Linked DNA regions of Nodosilinea sp. E11. The main gene of each other region encodes a partner of the protein of the gene in region 2 in a complex. Links are inferred from orthologs where the notes say so. Each region holds a gene or a part of one and is shown on either strand. Other genes may lie near its edges.

Region 1 (3,372 bases), 250 kb from region 2 along the record:
CCAATAGCTGGCTTGATATCAATGCTTATTCTCAACGCTGCCAAAATAAGTTTGGAGATTATTTCAGCTCCACCCCCTAAGCTTTTGATAGCCATAGATTCATTAGAAAAGACATCAAAAACCTCAGACGTTCAAGCAATTAAACGTCTGTTTAGCAAGCATCTCGACTAGATTGGCTACAGGTCTAAAACAAATCGCTTGCCTTAGAAAATCAATTTGAGCGTAGCCCTGCAACCCTAGGATGCATGGTTTTTTAGCGCCAAGCATGATGCGCAAAGCTTAGCTGATCGCCCCCGACAATATCTTTATCTAGAGTATGAGTAATACTAAACTCGACTCACAAAATTCCAAGTTGCAACCTATACCTTGTAGAGATTTGCAGTGCAATATCCCTACAAATCGGGGGTAGACAGCTAGGATTTGGTATAAGGTTGGCATCCGAGTAGGGCTAAAGAGGTTTACTCCGCCCGTTGTAGAGCAGAAATTTTCGGATCGATAATTTTGCGGCCCTGACCCTGAAAATGAATCGCCAAACAAATCTTATTGCCCGCCCCAAAAATGTGGGTCACCTCACCCGCCCCGTAGGATTTGTGCACCACCACATCGCCCACAGTCCAGTCTGACTCGTGGGCACCGCTGCCCGGTTTAGCGGCGGCCTCGCTCTTGTTGCGGGCTTCGCGCAGGGGGGTGCTCCACTTTTGGGGCATGCCTGTGCTGCTGTTGCCAGTAATCAAGTCGAGGGGCAATTCACCCAAAAACAGTGAGGGGCTGGCAGGTTCGCGATTGCCGTAGAGGCGGCGGGCGCGAGCGTGGGAGATAAACAGGCGCTCCTTAGCGCGGGTAATGCCCACGTAACAAAGGCGGCGCTCTTCTTCGGTGGCGGCGGGGTCTTCGAGCGATCGGTGGTTGGGAAACAGGCCCTGCTCTAGACCGACGAGAAACACGACAGGAAACTCAAGCCCCTTAGAGGAGTGGAGGGTCATCAGTGAGACGGCGTTTTTGCCCTCTTTGTTGTCGTCCATGTCAGAGGCGAGGGAAGCATTGGACAAAAATGCCAGGAGTGAGGGGTCGTCAACGTTTTCTTCTTCAAATTGCAGCACGGCGTTGTAAAGCTCTTGCACGTTGCCGAAGCGATCGTCGGCTTCGTCGGTGCCCTCGGCCTTGAGGGCGGCTAGGTAGCCGCTGTCTTCGAGTACCCCCTGAATGATCTCAGAGCCCTTTTGCTCATCGATGCCCTGGCGATATTTTTTGATGATGTCAGCAAATTCTAGTACGCCCTTAGACGATCGCCCGGCCAGGGTCTTCACCGAGGTTTCGTCGGCGAGAATTTCCCACAGGGGAATGCCGCCCAGGGTTTGGGTAGCCTGTTCGAGCTTGTCGAGGGTGCCCTTGCCGACGCCGCGCCGGGGCACGTTGATCACCCGCTTGAGGCTGACGGTGTCGAAAGGGTTAGCGATCGCCCGTAAATACGCCAGCACATCTTTAATCTCGCGGCGATCGTAGAACCTCAGCCCCCCCACTACCTGGTAGGGAATGCTGTAGCGGGTCAGCACCTCCTCAAAGGCGCGCGACTGGGCGTTGGTGCGGTAGAGAATGGCAAAGGCACCCCAGTTGAGTTCTGGATGCTGAGTCTCTAGGTTGCGAATTTGGCTGACCACAAAGTCAGCCTCGGCATTTTCATCGTCGGCCCGATAGACGTAGATGCTTTCGCCCTCACCTCGGGTGGCCCGCAGCACCTTGTCAATGCGCTCGGTGTTGTTTTCAATCAGGTGATTGGCAACTTCGAGAATATTTGAGGTAGAGCGATAGTTTTCCTCCAGTTTCACCATGGTGTGGGTGTCGTCGTCGGGCAGCCCGTCGCCAAAGTCATCCTGAAAGTTCATCAGAATGGTGAAGTCGGCAGCTCTAAAGGAATAAATCGACTGGTCTGCATCACCAACGACAAAAACAGAGCGGTGATTCCAGTCTTTGTAAGTCGCGATCGACTCACCATTGGTGGCCAGCAGGCGAATCAGATCGTACTGGGTGCGGTTGGTATCCTGATACTCATCTACCAAAATGTGGCGAAAGCGCTTGTGCCAGTAGGCCAGCACCTGCTCGTTCTGCTGAAACAGGTGCACCGGCATCAAGATCAGGTCGTCAAAATCGAGAGAGTTGTTTTCTGCCAGGGCCTTTTGGTAGAGGCGATAGACATCGGCGATCACTCGCCCCCGATAGTTAGGCTGCTCCCGCTCTAGGTCATCGGGCGTCAGGTTTTGGTTTTTGGCGTTGCTGATGGCGAAACGTACAGAGCGGGGGTTAAATTTTTTGTCATCGAGATTTAGGGTCTGGGTGACGATGGTTTTGACTACGCCCTGGGCGTCAGACTCGTCAAAAATTGAGAAGTTTTTGGTCCACTGGTAGCCCGCCGGATGCTGGTATTTCTCAATGTCGAAGCGCAGAATGCGGGCACAGAGGGCGTGAAAGGTGCCAATCCACAGATGCTTGGTGATGGATTTATACACCTGGGATCTGAGCTTGGTCTGATCGTACGGGGGCAGCGCCGAGAGCGATTTGCCAAAGCGAGCCTGGGCATCTTGCTCGGCAAATAGCACCTCAATCCGCTCCTTCATTTCTTTGGCGGCCTTGTTGGTGAAGGTGACCGCCAAGATATTGTCGGGGTCGGTCTTGTGGGTAAGCACCAGGTTGGCGATGCGGTAGGTGAGCGCCCGAGTTTTGCCTGACCCGGCCCCAGCTACCACCAGTAGCGGCCCACAGTAGTGCTCGACAGACTGGCGTTGGGCGGGGTTGAGCAGGGCGAGAAAGTCAGTCATCGGTAGCCGGTTAGGGTTTTTGCCTATTAAGTATGACACCCGGTGCCCTGAGAGGGTGAGCCGCCTGACTGTGAGCCTGGATTAAGCCCGATCTGAGGGCTGGGAATCACCCGGTGTGGCAATGCAGCCTTGCTCCCAGATCGGGCACTGAACTGCCCTGGCTAACTCGATGAACTAGGGGTGCTGGCCGCAATTTGCCGCAACAGCAGAACTTGCCAATAAGGTATGGGGGCCAAGAGAACGGTGCCGCTGCCTTCAAAAATATTGACCAGAAATTCGCCAGAGGTCATCGACCCCAGCAAAGACTTCGTGGCTTGTTCGACCCGATAGGTGATGGAGCCGGACCGGGCGATCGCAAAATTGCCGTCTACCACCAGACGGTCGTTTTGGAGTGTGACCGTTTCCACCGGCCCCTGGGCCACCATCACCACCTTGCCGGTGCCTTTGACCTTGGTTTGAAACAACCCCTCACCGCCCACCAGACCGGTGACGAGTTTATTGCGTTCAGTCGAGACCTCAATGCTGCCGTCGCTGCTCCATTGACATCCTCACCACCCAA
Region 2 (3,311 bases):
GACCCAGCGGTGGTGCGGGTCGCCCCCTTCCCTGGCGACCTTAACGAGAGCCATGGGAGGACCTGCCTCAACAGCAGCATCGCTCCTCGTCTCAAGCTGCGCTTGAACCTCAATTTGCGTTTGAATATCGGCCACAGCCTCTAGGGCACCGCTGGTCAATGCCTGCCACCGGGCCGCGTCGGTGATCACCTGAAGATCTTGCTGGGGCACCAGTTCAATAATCGTCTGCTGTCCGGCTGGCACCAGCACCAGAATCTCGCCGGTATGGAGATATTCGACGGCATACAGCTCGCCGCTGCTGCGAAACCAGTAGGCGACCCCATCCCCCTCTGGGGTCAGAGCCGATGAGGCCGACAGCGTGATGAGCTGCCCCTCAGCATCGCTGACCGTGCAAAGGGTGTAGATGAGGTTGCCGATCGCTTTCACCTGGCGATCGCAATCGCGAGCCATCATGCGCTCAAGCTCACTGTAGATGTCGTCTACGCTATACCCAGCGGGCGGCCCATCGGCTTTGCTGGCGACATCCGCCACAGCCAGGCTCGGCTCACTGGGTGTGAAGACAGAGGTAGAGACCTGTCCACAGGCAAACAACCCCAGGGTGAGGGCCAGCCCACCCACCCTGAGAACTGTCTTCCGCAGCGATGGATTGGTCGGGTGCCAAGCTCTAGCCATTCATCTCAGTCCCACGCAGTACTCTAAATCTAACTACACCACTATTCCCGCGATACCGGTTAAATTACCGCCGCGATCGCCTTTGAGGCCTATCAGGCTTTAGGTAGTGGCCGTAGCGATCTCTGGCGCTCTAGGATCGCTTGCCCAAGAGTTGATCGCGCAGAGATTTGATGCGATCGCGAAACTTAGCCGCCTCCTCAAAGTCGAGATTTTTCGCAGCCTCTTTCATCTGCTTTTCAAACTGACCAATCAGTTCAGGAATTTCTTCCAGGGGCAGATCTTCTTTGTGCTCGTAGACCTCTTCTAGCTCGTGGGCATTGAGGCGGCGCGAGACTTCAAGGAACGACAGAATCGAGTTGCTGTTGCGGCGAATAATCGAGGTGGGCGTAATGCCGTGAGCATCGTTGTAGGCGGTTTGGATGGTGCGGCGGCGCTCGGTTTCGCTGATGGCTTTAGCCATGCTGTCGGTGAGGTTGTCGGCGTAGAGAATCGCCTGGCCCTGGACGTGGCGGGCGGCGCGGCCAATGGTTTGAATCAGCGATCGCTCGGCCCGCAGAAACCCTTCCTTATCGGCATCAAGAATCGCCACTAGAGAAACCTCCGGCAAATCTAGCCCCTCCCGCAGCAGGTTGACCCCCACCAGCACGTCGTAGAGCCCCTCCCGTAGGTCTTGGATGATCTCAATCCGCTCAATGGAGTGAATCTCGGAGTGCAGGTAGCGCACCCGCACCCCGTGCTCGTCAAAATAGTCGGTCAGGTCTTCGGCCATGCGCTTGGTCAGGGTGGTGATTAGCACCCGCTCCTGGCGGGCGGCCCGCTCTTTGATTTCGCCCAGCAGGTCATCGACCTGGCCTTCGGTGGGGCGCACAAAGATCTCGGGGTCGAGCACCCCGGTGGGGCGAATGATCTGCTCCACCACCTTGCCGCCGGAGATCTCCATCTCCCAGTTGCCGGGGGTGGCCGAGACAAAGATGCACTGGTTCACCTTCTCCCAAAATTCTTCGGCCTTCAGGGGGCGGTTGTCGGCGGCGCTGGGCAGCCGGAAACCGTGGTCGATCAGCACCATCTTGCGACTGCGATCGCCGTTGTACATGCCGTGAATCTGGGGAATGGTGACGTGGGACTCGTCAATCACCAACAGCCAGTCCTTGGGGAAATAGTCGAGCAGGCACTCCGGTGGCGACCCGGCGGTGCGCCCAGCCAAATGGCGGGCATAGTTTTCCACCCCGTTGCAGTAGCCCACCTCGCGGATCATCTCTAGGTCGTAGCGGGTGCGCTGCTCCAGCCGCTGGGCCTCCAGTAGCTTCCCTTCTTTCTCCAGCTCCTCCAGGCGATCTTTGAGTTCGTCTGTAATCGCCTGACAGGCTTCTTCGACTCGATCTTCGGGGGTGACAAAGTGTTTGGCGGGGTAAATGCTCAACCCTTCCATGCTTTGTAGAGTGGCCCCGGTGATCGGGTCCACGTAGCGCACGGCATCGATTTCGTCGCCAAAAAATTCAATCCGAATAATCCGGTCTTCGTAGGCGGGGCCGATCTCTAGCACGTCACCCTTAACCCGAAACTTGCCTCGGCCCAAGTCTAAATCATTGCGCTCGTACTGAATTGAGGCCAAGTCGCGCAGCACCTGCCGCTGGTTCACCTCCATGCCCACCTTCAGCGGAATCGACGCTTTCAGGTATTCCGACGGAATTCCCAGACCGTAGATGCAGCTAATTGAGGCCACCACAATCACGTCCTTGCGCTCAAACAAAGAGCGGGTGGCCGAGTGCCGCAGCATGTCGATCTCGTCGTTGATCGAAGCGGTCTTGGCGATGTAGGTATCGGTGGTGGGGATGTAGGCCTCGGGCTGGTAGTAGTCGTAATAGCTGATGAAGTACTCAACGGCGTTGTCGGGGAAAAACTCGCGTAGCTCGTTGCAGAGCTGCGCCGCGAGGGTTTTGTTGTGGGCTAGCACCAGGGCGGGCTTACCAATGTTGTCGATCACGCGGGCGATGGTGTGGGTTTTGCCCGTGCCCGTCGCCCCCAGCAGAGTTTGATATTTGGTCTGGTCTTGCAGAAACTTGGTTAGGCCCGCGATCGCCTTGGGCTGGTCGCCTGCGGGTTCAAAGGGAGCCTGAATGTCAAAGTCGCCCATAGGTCACCAAGAAACGGTACAAAGACACTATTACGCTTCTTTATGATGCCTGATTTTTGCTGGGGTGGTAGTTAGAGCTATGACGTGGCTAGGGGCACCTCTGCCGGTAGAAAGGGCTGGCGATCGCGGTGCTGGACCGGCCAAGCCGGCTGGCCAGTAACTTAAACCTCACCTGCGCTTCAACTTCACCATTAGGAGAGAGGGAGAACAGCCGGTTTACTGGTTAGCTAAGGAAATAGCCCGAACTGACCGGTGGCGCTGACCACCGATGGCGCTGACCACCGATGGCGCTGACCATTTACAGGCGGTCCTGACATTCCCCCTTTACCTTTCCAGTTGATCTACTCCTATGAAATTTCGCTGGCTGCGCAGTCGTCGGTTTTGGCTCTTGGTGGTGACAGGCGTTGTAGTAGCCCTAATTGGCAGCCGGTTGCCCCTGGCAGACTGGTTTGTGATCGTTAACCGCGAGCTAGAAAGCCTAGGAGTATGGGCAATACCCGCCTTC

The links.
Region 1: the proteins of uvrB (region 2) and pcrA are in contact, whole or in part, in a crystal structure (PDB 7EGT), measured with the Thermus thermophilus proteins. The link is inferred for Nodosilinea sp. E11 from one-to-one orthologs. Residues at the interface, in WP_096411307.1 of Thermus thermophilus: Glu23, Leu25, Arg26, Asp27, Gly28, Glu29, Arg30, Phe31, Arg55, Glu326, Asp327, Phe328, Glu379, Ser382, Gln383, His398, Gly400, Arg401; in WP_096412145.1 of Thermus thermophilus: His654, Arg656, Phe657, Gln666, Asp668, Glu669, Lys680, Arg681, Leu682, Ser683, Lys685, Tyr686, Ala687.

Annotation. Positions count from the first base shown.
Region 1 is NZ_CP136520.1:1,349,065-1,352,436, forward strand. Bases 137-3,187 are described here. They hold pcrA (DNA helicase PcrA), read right to left. Parts: upstream 2,814-3,187; coding sequence 459-2,813; downstream 137-458. Other genes in these bases: RRF56_RS08355 (AIM24 family protein), read right to left, coding at 2,975-3,187. Outside these bases: more of RRF56_RS08355, read right to left, coding at 3,188-3,334. UniProt on the Escherichia coli protein: A helicase with DNA-dependent ATPase activity. Unwinds DNA duplexes with 3'-5' polarity. Translocates on single-stranded DNA with 3'-5' polarity. Initiates unwinding more efficiently from a nicked substrate than double-stranded DNA.
Region 2 is NZ_CP136520.1:1,595,633-1,598,943, forward strand. The notes cover bases 305-3,294. They hold uvrB (excinuclease ABC subunit UvrB), read right to left. Parts: upstream 2,807-3,294; coding sequence 803-2,806; downstream 305-802. Other genes in these bases: RRF56_RS09455 (hypothetical protein), read right to left, coding at 305-672; RRF56_RS09465 (TVP38/TMEM64 family protein), read left to right, coding at 3,156-3,294. In the rest of the region: more of RRF56_RS09455, read right to left, coding at 1-304; more of RRF56_RS09465, read left to right, coding at 3,295-3,311. UniProt on the Escherichia coli protein: The UvrABC repair system catalyzes the recognition and processing of DNA lesions. A damage recognition complex composed of 2 UvrA and 2 UvrB subunits scans DNA for abnormalities.